Linked DNA regions of Bdellovibrio bacteriovorus str. Tiberius. The protein of the gene in region 2 interacts with the protein of the main gene of each other region in a pairwise test. Links are inferred from orthologs where the notes say so. Each region holds a gene or a part of one and is shown on either strand. Other genes may lie near its edges.

The links.
Region 1: the proteins of BDT_RS12095 (region 2) and recA interact in binary tests that used the Bacillus subtilis proteins (3 or more experiments, as listed by UniProt). The link is inferred for Bdellovibrio bacteriovorus str. Tiberius from one-to-one orthologs.

The regions. Positions count from the first base shown.
Region 1 is NC_019567.1:504,406-511,664, reverse strand. Bases 2,051-4,905 are described here. They hold recA (recombinase RecA), read right to left. Parts: upstream 4,118-4,905; coding sequence 2,984-4,117; downstream 2,051-2,983. Other genes in these bases: BDT_RS02490 (phosphatidylglycerophosphatase A family protein), read right to left, coding at 4,698-4,905; BDT_RS02495 (CinA family protein), read right to left, coding at 4,216-4,698; BDT_RS02505 (DUF488 domain-containing protein), read right to left, coding at 2,501-2,851; BDT_RS02510 (glyoxalase superfamily protein), read right to left, coding at 2,051-2,274. Outside these bases: BDT_RS02525 (hypothetical protein), read left to right, coding at 1-46; BDT_RS02520 (3D domain-containing protein), read right to left, coding at 47-790; BDT_RS02515 (CDP-diacylglycerol diphosphatase), read right to left, coding at 920-1,699; more of BDT_RS02510, read right to left, coding at 1,855-2,050; more of BDT_RS02490, read right to left, coding at 4,906-5,186; BDT_RS02485 (GNAT family N-acetyltransferase), read right to left, coding at 5,238-5,873; trpS (tryptophan--tRNA ligase), read left to right, coding at 6,270-7,259. UniProt on the Bacillus subtilis protein: Multifunctional protein involved in homologous recombination, DNA repair and competence.
Region 2 is NC_019567.1:2,533,696-2,540,981, forward strand. What follows is about bases 2,484-5,365. They hold BDT_RS12095 (DNA-processing protein DprA), read right to left. Parts: upstream 4,458-5,365; coding sequence 3,510-4,457; downstream 2,484-3,509. Other genes in these bases: lptF (LPS export ABC transporter permease LptF), read left to right, coding at 2,484-3,337; BDT_RS12100 (LysM peptidoglycan-binding domain-containing protein), read right to left, coding at 4,502-5,365. Also shown: BDT_RS12075 (hypothetical protein), read right to left, coding at 1-564; trxA (thioredoxin), read right to left, coding at 686-1,012; BDT_RS12085 (hypothetical protein), read right to left, coding at 1,083-2,105; more of lptF, read left to right, coding at 2,234-2,483; more of BDT_RS12100, read right to left, coding at 5,366-6,139; BDT_RS12105 (tetratricopeptide repeat protein), read right to left, coding at 6,167-6,694; BDT_RS12110 (ComEC/Rec2 family competence protein), read left to right, coding at 7,010-7,286. UniProt on the Bacillus subtilis protein: Protein that helps load RecA onto ssDNA during transformation. Binds cooperatively to circular ssDNA, is able to bridge different segments of DNA. Favors the loading of RecA onto SsbA- or SsbB-coated ssDNA and formation of RecA-DNA filaments.

The sequences.
Region 1 (7,259 bases), 2.0 Mb from region 2 along the record:
CACCGAGATTTCCTGCGCCAACCTGGAAGAGGACATCGGTCCCTAGTTATCTTCGTGGTGGAATAATGATGATATTACGCGTGCCGGGATACCCGGTGCGCGCTCTTGCCGCTTCGGCCTCTTCCGGGGTTGCCATGCGAAATGGAAAGCTGTTTTTGATATTGGCAAAACCCATCCGGTTGAATGTATTTTCCTTGGCATAAGGTTTCGTGAATCCGGTATAGAAATCAAATCGTCCCGGCCCCTTGATCGCTCCCCCCGCATCCCGCACAACAAAGAACCCATCATGAGTCACACCGTTAGGCATGACGGCCCCATCCAGCCTGGGCACATAAATCACGTCACCGATTTTATAGATGCTTAAGTCCGCAGCCACCGTATAGTACGGATCCAGACAGACATTGCGCATGCCATAGCCGTAAGGACACTTGCGCATGTCGACTTCCTTAAAGCGCGGAATACCGTCAGAACCCCGGGCGAAGTAATTGAAAGAACGGAAACGTCCGTCTTCATCGTGAACGTAACAAGCCCCTTGCATGACACAGTTGTTGAAATCGGCAGAACAAAGACGGGTCAGCACTTTGTCATCAGGGGACAACATTTCAACGCGGGTTTCATGCTGACACTTGTCCACGTCAAATTTGATGATGGGCTTATAATAAATGGTCGGGTTCAGGTACAGAGGTTCCTGCGGTTCCGGCAATGGCGGAGGCATCGGCACCTCCGAATAATCATCGGCACGTGCCTTCAAAGAAATGGCCAGAACTAAAGTCAGTAACACTTTCAACATGGCCCCATACTAACAAACTCAAGGGGCCAGCTGGTCTTTTCGGGTAAAAGACATAAACCGGTGCGACAAAAAGACGAAAAGGTACCCGGTACCTTTTTCCGAAGCGCTGCAACACTTAAATTTCTATAATCAATGGGCCAATTGCGGGCAAGAGTGATCCTGAATCTCTTCGACCGAGCCGTAATTGTTTGTGCCTCGTTCAAAGCGACTTGTGAGCAAAATCAAACTGTGGCCCTTCTTTTTGACTTTCACTGCCACCAGTCCCAAACCAAATTCACCGCTGTGATCTTTGGCACCCGGAACTCCGTCCGCCAACATCTGGAAGGCATTGCCTTTTTCCAACTCTTTTTCGCTGACCTTGCGGGCAAAGTATCTATGACCCAGCAAAGGTTGCGGCAACAAAGTCCACCCATTTTTTAGCTTCGCGGATTGTTCCTGCAACTGCTGCTGCACCGAAGGCTTCACGCAAGACACATGGATGTGCAGCTGGTTTTGACTGCGCCCGAACTGGGAATTGATCGCCAGCGACACCGCTTCCACCGGGATGGCAGAGCCGCGCTTTTTTTCCATATAGCTTCTTGCCTTCCAGGCCAGGTCAAAATAATTGGCTGCATCCGCTGCGCGGGTTTCCGGGCTTTCCATGCCGGTGATTTTTTCGGTCGGCATCAGCAGATACTGCAAGTCCCCAACACGGTCTTTGAACACGACATAACCTTTTTCCTCACCTTGCGCGATATTCACTTCGATGCACGGATTTTTTTCTTCACCGATTTTATGCAAAGGCAGGCACTGCGTGCTGATGATATTCCACAAAGCATCCGAGCGCGGAACTTCAACGACAGGTTTTGATTTGCAGGAGCTAAGCCCCAGAACAGCAACAGCAGCAAAAACGAAAGACAGGTTTTTCACAAACGACCTCCGTTTAGAAATTTATCCAAACGGAGGCACCAAATCACGAAGTCCGTGATGAACCCTCACTTCGTCTAGTCGGCCACGCCGGCAGAGCTGCAGCGGCACTACTCCGGCGAAGCCGGTTTGAGAACAGCCGTGAAAGCTGAAGCAGCTTACTTCATTTTCTTCAACAGACGCGAGTATGCATCGGCATCCAGAGGCTTCGCCCAGTCGCGACCGACTTTAAGCAGATCCTCGTCGGTTACTTCAAGCCCCAGCCACTGAATGAAGTTTTCATCACAGATGAAGAAGTCCTTCTGATAAGGCAGCAGATAGCCCCCGTCAGAATCCAGATGAGCCCGGGCTTCGTCATAGGACGCATACCAGACTTTCCAGTAAGCGCTGTGACCCTTCTTGCAAAAGTCCACCTGGTTTTCCAGCGTGGCCTTCAGATCATTCCACGAGGCAAAACCAGCAGTCTTGGCAATAAGGGCAAAAGCATCCTTTAACTGAAAATCCTGACCGGATTTCTGTTTGGCTTTTTGCAAAAGCTTGGCTTTTATTTTGTACGATTCAAGACGTGATACTGACATAGAACATCCTTTGGTCTTGTCGCCGTCCCCGCCCATGGCAACCAAAAGAATTAATTTTGATTTTTTGAAGACACGATTTAGATCGTATCACGAAATGAGATTCTCTTTTGCGGGTGCAGGCTTTTTCGCGAAGCCTTGAACCCAATATAATCGAAAACCGCAATTCCCGAAAGAGGAAATCTTACCCCCACTTCCTGACGAGAAAAACCAAAATCAAATCAGCAGCTTAAAGCTTATCCAGAACTTCCTTTAAAACGACAGCATGGTTGGTTTTTTCATCGCGGGCGGCATAAAGCAAAGTTACATTCCCGTCTTGAGCCCGCTCGGCCAGTTCAGCCAGCTTGTCATGGGCCGCGGTGGACTTAAGCTCCTTTTTATATTCTGTGCGAAACTCCCCGAACTTTTCGGGCTTGTGTCCGAACTCTTTGCGAAGCTCGGTGCTGGGGCAGATTTCTTTCGGCCATTCGCTGAATTTCAAATCCTCTTTTTTGATTCCCCGGGGCCACAACCGGTCCACCAAAACACGGTAACCATCATCCCTGCTGGGCTTTTCATAAACGCGTTTGATTTTGATCATAGTACAGAAATTTTACGCGAAGCTTCTGCAAAAGTAAGCAGGTACCTTTTGGGGATGGGGAAAAACAAAAGCCCCGTCCTTTCGGAACGGGGCTTTGAGATTTAAACAGCTGCTTCAGTCGGCCGGGCCGGACTAGTGCTTGCCCTTTTTACCTTTTTTCGGAGCAGCATCTTCTGCTTCGATTTCAACTGGCTCTGTACCTTCGTGGTCTTCGCCGTTGTTGCCGTTGGTATCAACCAAAAGTTTGCCGATACCGTTTGCTGCAAGGATCTTTTTACGAAGTTCAACCATGTATTCCGGGTGTTCTTTCAGGAAGTTTTTCGCAGCATCACGGCCTTGGCCCATACGCTCGCCGTTGATAGAGAACCACGCACCGGATTTTTCAACCATGTTCGCAGTCACTGCCAAATCCAGAAGATCGCCTTCTTCAGAGATACCTTCGCCGTACATCAAGTCGAATTCAACTTTGGTGAACGGAGGCGCCATTTTATTCTTAACAACTTTCACCGCAGTACGGTTACCAGTCACGTCCTCACCGTTTTTGATCGCGCCAACACGGCGTACATCCAAACGAACAGAAGAATAGAATTTCAAAGCGTTACCGCCCGTAGTTGTTTCAGGGTTACCGAACATAACACCGATTTTCATACGGATTTGGTTAATAAAGATAACAAGAGTGTTGGAACGGTTGATCGCCGCCGTCAGCTTACGCAAAGCCTGGGACATCAAACGAGCCTGCAAACCAACGTGGGAATCACCCATGTCACCTTCGATCTCTGCACGAGGAACCAAGGCTGCTACGGAGTCGACAACCAATACGTCAATCGCGCCGGAACGAACAAGTGTTTCAGTGATTTCCAAAGCTTGTTCACCAGTGTCCGGCTGAGAGATCAAAAGATCTTCCGTGTTCACACCCAGTTTACGGGCATAGTTGATATCCAAAGCGTGTTCGGCATCAACGAAAGCGACAACGCCGCCTTTTTTCTGAGCTTGAGCGATAACAGACAAGCACAGAGTTGTTTTACCAGAGGACTCTGGTCCATAGATTTCACAGATACGACCTTTAGGAAGACCGCCGATACCCAAAGCGATATCCAAGCTCAATGCACCAGTGCTGATCGCTTCAACGTCTTTAACCAAAGATTCGTTCGCGCCCAAACGCATGATGGAGCCTTTGCCGAATTGCTTTTCGATAGTCGAAACAGCCAATTCAAGGGCTTTGATTTTTTCTGAGTTCGCTTTGTTGTCTACAGTAGCGTTTGCCATCTGTTTCCCTCTCTCGTGGCAACTGCCACGACGCTTTTTTACACTCCGACTCTGTCGGAGTACAAATTATGTTTAAAAATCAGGCCGGGGGCCTTTTACTATTTCTTGTCGAGAACTGAACTCAGCCAAGCCACTGCGTAGTCCACCGAAGTCATCTGGATGGATTTGCGATCGCCTGAAAAGAGTTCTTTTCGGGAATCTTCAAAACCCGGTCCAGCGATGGCAATGCATACAGTGCCCACTGGCTTTGACGGTGTTCCACCTGTCGGACCAGCGATACCTGTGATTGCCACAGACCAATCAGTTTTAAGCTGACGACGCACTCCGTGCGCCATTTGACGAGCGACTGTCTCGCTCACCGCACCCTCTTGCATGAGAGTGTCTCGACGAACCCCCAGAAGATCCACCTTCGCCTCGTTAGAGTAAGAAACCACAGAGCCTAGAAATATGTCGGACACGCCTGGCTGCTCTGTTAAAAAAGCCGAAAGTGCACCTCCAGTACAACTTTCCGCAAAACCCACTGTGAGTTTTTGGTCGCGAAGGGATCGAATGAGTTCTTGAAGCTTCTGATCGTTTGGCATCATTGACTGATCACCACGATCTGAGAGCCCAACCAGTTGGTTTGAGTGTAGATCACTTGCATGATGAGGCTCGCAATTATCCCCGCGGCCACGTCATCGATCATCACTCCAAGTCCTCCTTGGATCTTCTTATCTAAATATCCTATGAATAAAGGCTTTGTGATGTCCAGCAATCTGAACAGGGCAAAACCGATTAAAATGGCTTGCCATGTCATTGGCATCCAAACCATCGTGATTAGAAAACCCAAAACCTCATCAATTACGATCTCTTTGTGATCATGACCACCCTTGGAACGCTCGTAAGCCTCGCAGGCCGCAATTCCGACTGGGAGCAGCAAAATCACCGCCCCCATGTAAACCAAAGGGCCCATTTTGCTTAAAAGAATGACAATTGGAATGGTCGCCAGGGTGCCGGCAGTGCCCGGTCCTTTTGGAAAACGGCCCACACCAAACAGAGTCGCAAGTTGTATCAGAAAGTTTGTCACCATACCGATGAGGTACGCCGGACCCGTAGGCCTTGCAACGCAGAATGAGAAGCGTCAGAGCATTAAAGAAGGTTCAGAAACCGGCACCGATTCCCGGACTGCAGAGGTCCACAATTTCCCCGGTTTGGCCGAGTATTTGGCGAAGAAACTCTCGCGACGACAGACCATCACCGCAGAAGCGCGTTCGGGCATTTCCACAATCCCCTGCATTTCAAAACAGGTCTCTTCGGCATAACGAAGCACCTTGCGGTTGCGGATATCAGGTTCGCCAAAAACACGCTGGGTGCGGGTTTCCTCAAACTGAAGTTTTAAGAACGCGGCAATCATTGAAGGAGTGTAAGTGCGCCCCAGATAAGCGGTTTCTCCGATCAGAAAGTGCAAACCCTGATCAAATGGCAGGGTTTCAACGTACTTGCCAAGGATGTCCTCCTGAAGCCAGTAACGCTCCCAATAGCTGACCGGGCGACCATCCACAAAGCCGATGAAAAGATCCTGATGTTTGTCGGAAAGTTCGCTGATCAGATGGGCTTCAAGTTCAGGGCGGGTTTTCGCCAGATTCCACCACTGCGAAACGTACTTCTGATGCATCCACTTGTAGTACACATCAAAATCACGATCGATGGAAAAGGGGCGAAACGAATAGTAGCACCCGTTCTGACTGTTATAGATCCCAGCGCCTTGAGAATTCATACCCGACTACTAAAGCCACCCACCCGCAAGCCAGGCAAGGTCAAAGCCAAGAAGTTCACAGGATCAAAATAAACAACGAACCACTATCCAATTGGTTTTCAGCTTGGACGCATTCGCTTTATGTCTCAGTGCGAAAAACTTATGGATTCCATCAAAATTAGCGATTCGACTTATGGGTGGCCTTTTCGCATACTGCCCTCACGGAGGCCCCATGATTCGTTGGATGATTCTGCTGGCTAGCTTGGTCTACTTTGTAGACACCTTGGTAGCCATCCAGTTGTAGATCAAACGCCGGAAACTAAAATGTTTGGTTTCACCTCTAAGACTCTCGGGGCCGACCTATTTTCTTTCTTTTCTGCTGTTCCCACCCACTTCCGTTAATGCTATAGAAAATATATGAAACCAATCATTCTTACGGGCGACCGCCCAACAGGTCCCCTCCATCTTGGTCATTACGTTGGATCTCTTAAAAACCGCGTGGATCTTCAGGATTCTCACGATCAATACATCATCATCGCTGACGTTCAGGCTTTGACCGACAACTATAATGACACCACAAAAGTTCGCGATAACATCTTACAAGTGACGTTGGATTATCTGGCGGCCGGCATTGATCCTGCGAAAAGCACGATCTTTGTTCAGTCCGAATTGCCGGAACTGTTTGAGATGACCACTTACTTCATGAATCTGGTGACCGTCGCACGTTTGGAAAGAAATCCAACCGTGAAAACCGAAATCCAGCAGAAGAATCTGGAAAAATCCCTGCCTGCAGGTTTCCTGACTTACCCAGTAAGCCAGGCAGCCGATATTCTGGGCTTCAAAGCGAATCTGGTTCCTGCCGGTGAAGATCAAAATCCGATGATCGAGCAGACCAATGAAATCGCCCAGCGTTTCAACCACATCTACAAAACTGATTTCTTCAAGCCGGTGAAGGGCATGGCTGGTGTTGCCGGTCGTCTGCCAGGCATCGATGGCAAAGCGAAGATGAGCAAATCCCTGGGGAATGCCATCTATCTTTCTGACACGGCTGACGTGATCAAAAAGAAAGTTCAGAAGATGTACACCGACCCAGGTCATCTGAAAATCGAGGATCCGGGCAAAGTCGAAGGCAACGTGGTCTTCAGCTTCCTGGATGTTTTCGATCCAAGAAAAGACGAAGTCGCAGCATTGAAAGAACACTATCAGCGCGGCGGCCTGGGTGATGGCACCTTGAAAGTGCGCCTGACTGAAGTTCTGAACACGATCATCGCGCCCATGCGTGAACGCCGTGAACAGTACGCTCAGGATCCGCAAGCGGTTCTGAAAATCTGCAAAGAGGGTTCCCTGAAAGCTCAGGAAAAAACCCGTCAGACGTTGAAAGAAATGAAAGCGATCATGGGAGTGGGG
Region 2 (7,286 bases):
AACCGGAACATCCGGTACAAATGTACCATCCACTTCGCCGTTGAACACCAGGTTGCAGGCATCAATAATCTTCTGAGTGATGGTTTCTTCTCTTTCAAACAGGGACCACCACTCGTAGGCGTTCAGTTCTTCAAGAGTATAAGAACAGCAGTCAAAGAAATTGAAATTACGGAACAGTTGAACGTGCTCTTTGGAATAGATCTCAATGATATCTTCGTTCTGGATATGGCTGAACAAATCAGAACTTGGCACCAACCCCAGACGACGGAACGCCTTCCATGTGAAGGACAGACTGTCGTTGATTTTGTAGCCTTCAGCCAGCTGGGAATGACACAGCTCCTGATAGAAGCGCACTTTTTCAACGGCGTCTCTTTTTTTATCCAGAGGCAAACGGGAAAAATACGGAAGACCCGGAACATACGGGCGCACGGTTTTACCTTCAGCTTTCAGCATCAGGGAAATATCCGTGGTGATCGTCTTGAACTCTTCGTTCAGAACTTCGTGTTCATTGTCTCTAACGTAAATCTCTGGGTACATGATATCCTCGGTCGGCTCTTCAAACATTGTTTGGGATCCTGTGAAGTATCATAGTGAAACGCAGGACTCTTGTCCAATTCAAACAAAAAAAGGCCCCCACTTGGGAGCCTTCTTTACCTACTTCTAATAATTCTAAACAGAGACGCGATTAAACGTTCTTATTCAGGAATTCAAGAATAGCGTCTTTTGGGTGGTTGCCAACCAATTGGCCCACTTCACTGCCGCCTTTGAACAACAACATCGCAGGGATACCGCGGATGCCGTATTTGCCAGGAACGCTTGGGTTTTCGTCCACGTTCACTTTTACGATTTTTACTTTCGCACCCAACTCCTGTGCAACTTCTTCAAGCTTAGGAGCCAAAGCACGGCAAGGTCCACACCACTCGGCCCAGAAATCCACCAACACTGGGGTGGATGAATTTAGAACTTCTGCATCGAAAGACGTGTCTGTAACTGCTTTAGTAAATGTGCCCATGAATGGCCTCCGTAATATCTACACTCAATGTGATCACGGAAACCTTATCGTCAAGCCCGGTGAGGATCAATTACTTTTTAAAGAGGGCTTTTGTGAACTCTTGGCGCAACTTATCGAGTTCGTTGATGTTTTGACTATCCCAGTCAGCCTCCAGGTCTTTTTGACGACGACGCGCCTCAACCCGAGTCACGGTGCTTTTCGGAGATACCTTCACATCCTCCACAAGCTTCGCATACTTAGCCATCTTTTCTTGAAGTGCTTTATCAGCGTTTTGCAAACTTTCCTGAGCCCGCGAAACCAGCTGCGCCTGCTCGTCTTCTTCATTCCCCAGGCCCGTTCCAGGCACTGGAACTTCGACTTTTTCAACCTCGGGAGCCCCGCCACCCAAAAGCTCGCGTTCAAAAGCCTTCAGATCCACATCCGGAAAGTCCGACGCCTCTTCCGCTGCTGCGCCGCGCTCAGCATCCGCGGCAGCCATACGATCACCAAAGCGGAAAGATGGTTTTTCCCTTTGCTCTTCATCAGTTACAAGCAGGCCTTCAGAATTCTCATCAATTCTTTCAGGGCGTAAAGACTGCTCGCCATGGGCTTGCACTTCCTCCGTGGAACCCTTGATAAAAATCGCTTCATCCTCGGGGGAAAACTTTCCGCTGCCGGCCACGGTGGTGGCAGACTTTTGCGGGCTTTCAACATGCATGGCTTTGTTCAGGCGCTCCAGCAACACGGCTTCATCATGCCCCAACATGCGACCAATCACCTGCACCAGGCGCACCGGAGCCACCGGGGACTCCAACACCATGTCGACGCGGATCTTAATAAGATCCTGCGGATTGGGTTTGAAGTTTGCCGGAAAAATAAGCACCGACTTTCCCTGCCAGCGGGACATCTCTTTCAGACGCTTCCCGACCCCCAGTGAGCTGACCTTGCCGCCTTTACCAGCGCCCACAACAAGATCCGGATTGAATGCCAGCATCTGCTCGGCCACAGCGTATTCGCTGGACAGACCGATGACATCAAAGCCCACCTTTTTCAAAGTGCCTTCAACAGACATCAAGTCAGCATAATCCTCGTAAACCAAAAGAATCTTGTTCATAGTTCTATTGTCAGATAAGCAGAGTCATGGGTCAATAAGGCTTCTTCTGGACAATGGGCGCGATGACGTTGGGCCCAAGGCACTCTAGAATAGGTTCAACACACGGGCGACCAAGACGGAGACCAGATTTGAGTATTTTTAACGGAAAAAAAGCCGCACAGTACATTTTCTTTGAGATGCTCCCGAGTTTTATTTTGGGATTGCTGGTCTTTGTCTCCATTATTTTGATGTTCCAGGTTCTGCGACTTACGGAATTCGCCCTGGTGCACGGCGTGGCCATGAAAACCATCGCCGAAATCATCGGTTACGTCATTATCTCGATGCTGCCGATTCTGTTCCCCATGGCTTTGCTGTTCTCAGTTTTATTGACCTATGGGCGACTTAGTCAGGATTCTGAGATCGTCGCTATGAAAGCATCCGGCCTGCCGATGGGCACACTGCTGCTGCCCGCCCTGGTTTTGGCCACTTTGGTGGGTGTGATTTCCGCCCAGATGTCCTTCAACATCGCACCCTGGGGAAATCGTCAGTTCGAAGTTCTTTATTCCCGCCTGGCCAACACGAAGGCTGCCGCGATTATCAAGGAAGGCACTTTTGCGGAAGGCTTCTTTGACATGGTCATTTACGCCAACGAGGTCAACACCGACAAGGGCCTGCTTAAAAAGGTCTTTATCTATGACGAGAAAAACGGCGACGTGCCTTTGACCATCATCGCCAAGGCCGGAGAAATTGTTCCGGATCCCTCACGCCCGGGGCATGAGATTTTGCTGCAATTAAACCAGGGCGAAATTCACCGTCAGGCCAAAACTCACACCAAGATCAGCTTTGACACTTATGACGTGCGCTTCTCGGAACCTCAAAACATCGAGGAAAAAGCCAAGTCGCCGCCTTCATTGACGTTGGAAGAAGTCCGCAACCGCCTGAAAGAGGACATCAAAGACAAAGAGGTCCGTCGCACCTTGCAGAGTGAATACCACAAACGCTGGGCCATCTCGGTCTTGTGTATCGTCTTTGCGATGATCGGTGTGGGTTTGGGAACAACCACCAACCGTCGTGCAGCCAAAGCCGGCGGCATGATTCTTTGTATTGGTATCATCATCTTCTATTGGATTTTGTATGTGGCTGCTGAAGGTGCAGCACGAAGCGGAACTTTACCAGCGGCACTTGCCATCTGGACACCGAATGTTCTATTTGCTGCTTTGGGTGTGGAAACTTTAAGAAGAAACTGGAACTAAGATTGGGCTTGAAAAATAGAGCGATGCAGTAGCATCCTTACTACCACGGTCGTCCCTGACCACATCGCCCCTCCCTTACTTCAAATGGTAGGGGCAATACCTTGAGCTTGCAAAAGGTTTTTTTAGATCATTTCATTTTTTTCCCAAGCATTTTGGCCACTTAGCACATCCACTACAGGTAGTGTTGCAGCTCAAGTGTCTTACCTACCCCTGCTGGTGTTCTTTGTTCACCAGCATTTTCTGAATGGAAAAACATGAGCAAGTCTTGAGCATCACGAACCGCCTGTGCACCGTCCATCAACAAATCCAAAGCGCCTTGAAAATGCGGATCCAACGGATGCCCCGGAACCACCCACACAGGCCTTCCGATCTGTGCTGCTTGATGTGCGGTGATCAGCGTTCCGCTGCGACGACGAGCTTCCACCAATAAACTTGCGCGTCCCAAAGCGGCGATCAATCGGTTGCGATGATGGAACAGATGTTTGTGCATCTTTTGGTGATGATCATACTCACTTAAAAAACATCCACCCTGTTCAATCACAAGCCCCATCCACTCTTTCAAGTTCGCCGGATAGACTTCACCCAGCCCCGAGGGTAACACCACCACGGTGGGACAGAATTTGCGCAAAGCCACGCTGTGAGCCTTTTGATCCACCCCGCGCGCACCACCGCTGACAATGCAGGGCTTTTCATGCTCACAGAAATGACCCAGCTCTTTTTCCATCCATAACAATGAATCCGCCGCTGGCTCCCGACTGCCCACGACGGAAAGAGTTTTGGCATTGAGCCAAGCCGGCGAACCGCGATAACTCAGGGTCAACGGCGGGTCCGCCATCTGATAGCAAAGTTCCGGATACAAGGCCTCGCCATAAACGACAAAATTCACCCCCTGCAGTTTCAGCTGCAGACTTTCTTCGCAGTGTTTTTTGAACAGCTCATGGTTTTTCGACAAAGCCTCGGCCAGATCCGGCCACCGGGGGCGAAGTTCGACCAGCACCTGATCGGCGGCAAGCCTCCCAGCGCGGGCAAGCTCGCGATAAAGGGCATGAATACCGTCACGGTCGACGGCGTAAAGCGGATGACTTTTTATTATTTGCGAAATCGAGTAAAGATCGTTCATAAGAAAAAAGGCCCTGCAATTTGCAGAGCCTTCTTAAAAGAGTCTTAAAAATCAAGATCGGAATCATCCAGTCCGCCATCCGGCGCCGGAGTGTCTGCCGGGGTGCTCGGAGCGTTGTCAAATTCCTTTTCAAAGTCCTCGTCCGCTGCGGCGGGGGCTTCCACCACCGGAGCCTCGCGCATCGCCTGAACCACCGGTTTACCGACATAGTCGCCAACCAGGATGTTGTCCGAAGCTTTGATCACGTAGGCCGTCGCGAAGTTTGGCGATACACGCACAATTTTCACTGATCCCACCACGCGGTCGTTCATCACGGCTTCATTTTTCTTGTTACGAACGCGCTCGTCCGCAAACACCGCCAGCGTCTGACCTTCCTGCAACCCGGAAGCAGAACCGCCATCCAGGAACACCAACGTGCTATTGCCGAAGATATTACGTTTTTTGTCGAACTGCCCACCCATGATTTTTGCGCCCACACCAGACACCATGCCTGACGGAGACGGATCGATCATCGGCAGTTTTCCCGGAGTCAGGATCGCCCCCACGTCCACCGGCTGAATGGATTTTTTCACAATCGCGCGATAGATGTTTTGCTGATCGTTCACTTTTTCCAGAACTTCGATTTCACCCTGCAGTTCCACCATCTGTCCCTGACGGTCTTTCACCAGAGGATCTTTCACCATGGTCAGATTCTTCTGAGCCACGAAATCCTTGCCGCCATTGCTGTCCAGACGAACATAAATGTACTGGAATTCACCGGCCGTTTTCATGTCCATTTCAGTTGCGGTCACACGACCCACACCCTGAACCGGCGCATCCGCCAGATAGTATTCCAAAAACTCGGGCGCTGTCGGGAACTGGGTTTTCGGCAATTCGATCTGCAATTCCAACTTAGGATCGTTCATCGCACCCATGCGATAAGAAGGCAGACTGTTCGGCAGAGTCTTCAGCAGCGGTGCGCGCTTTTTTCCGCGCGGCAAAGCCACGGTGTCCGTCTTGGCGCCAGCCTCAGGCTTCACGTCCGTCACCACTGTGCCGTCCGCTTTCCCCGCGGTATCAGCCGCTGCCAGATCCAAAGTCGGCGCTTCATCGGCCGTACCCGGGAAGAACTGAATGTTCATCTTCGGGTCAATTTCGTGCGGATTGTGAACCGCACCGTTATTCAAAGACCAAATTTTCGGCCAGAAATTCGGATCGCCGAAGAACGTTGTCGAGATCCCCCACAACGTGTCCCCTTTTTGCACCTGATAGATTTCCGCTTCGCGGTTGCCTACGGCTTTTTCCCACAGCTCTACAGAGGTGGGCTGTTCATTGTAGCTTTTGTAAATGCGGTGGAATTCAGCCTCGCGGGAATAATCCGGTTCCGACCCCACGACGCCCGTTGCCGGTGCCGGGCTGAATGTTTCAACCGTCTGAGTTTCCTGAGTGGGCGCTGAAGGAGCAATGTCTTCCATCGTCGGTTCAGGGCTTGCCACTTCCGGAGCCGGAGGCGGCGGCACATCTGCGCCGGAATCATCAACGTCTTTGAACTCTGGCACGCTGGGTTCAACCACTTCCTGCTGTTGGCTTTCCAGCACGTCCAATGGATCCGACTCCCAGGTCGCATCCGGTGGGTTGTCTTGCGCCTGCGCCAGCAGTGCCGTCAGGATCAGGGCCATCATTACGGAGAACTTCTTGTTCATCACTCTTTGCATCCTTGCCGTGATTTTTTATTTCAGAATTTTCAACTCAGCATCTGCGCGGAACGATTCCGGGCTGCCCGGGTAACGGGAGCGGACGTCCAGCAGGGCTTTGCGTGAAAACTCGGGCAGATTCATTTTTTTGTAGGTCATGGCTTTGGCAAACTTGGCTGCAGCCACTTTGTTGCTGCGAGGATATTGCTTTTCAATTTGCGCAAAGTACTTGATCGCTTCAGCGTAATTGCCGTTATCCACGGCCATACGGCCCGCGACAAACAATGCATTGTCGGCGTAAGAGCTTTGCGGATAGCGGGACAGAAGGCTTTGCAAGCGGCTCTTAAAGGCGATTTCATCATTGTTCTGATAGGCGCTTACCATTTCAGCATAAAGGCCGATGTCACTTTCTTTCGAAAGGTCTTTCCCCGTCAGCTCCACAAGCAGAGCTTCTTGGCTCAGGTCACGAGAAGAGCTCTTTGCTCCACTGGTTGCAGGTTTGGCGAACGAGGCCAAAGGCAGGCTTAAAAGGACCGTTGCTGCTAATAGTCTAAGTTGCTTCATCTATCGACACCTCTTGATCTTTTACTAGTATGACACGCCTTGAGAAGTGCAAACAAGCAGGAGTTATCCACATAAAATGTTGAGTTATTGTAATGCTAGACCTTAGACCTATTTGTTTTCAAGGCTTTCAGCGATTTGCACGGATCTTAAGCAGCATGTAAACTACCGATATTACTAGAATTTATAGCATTAATGCCCTGTAATTATGCTCTGAAATTTCAGATCTTAAAATCCGTCCCCCGAAGACGCGCGGACCCAATAACAGACTATTTTAGAAATCCACTGCGTTATGAAAATTGCTAAGTGCTTAGAACCATGATCATTCTTCTAAGCCTTGCCCTTTGCTTAAGCATCGCCGCTCCAGACGGTTTGCTGATAAACACAACACATCTGTCACAGAATTTTCAGAAAAAGTGTGTTCACTTTCTGCCAAAGAATTCACTAGAACAGCAGTCTTTAGCATCTCTTCTTTGTGGTGAAAAAATCACAGACACTGATTTGCAGAAAAATCTGCAACGCACATCACTGATTCACATCTTTGTTATTTCAGGATCTCACCTGATTTTGCTTGATGAACTCTTAAGCATCTTAA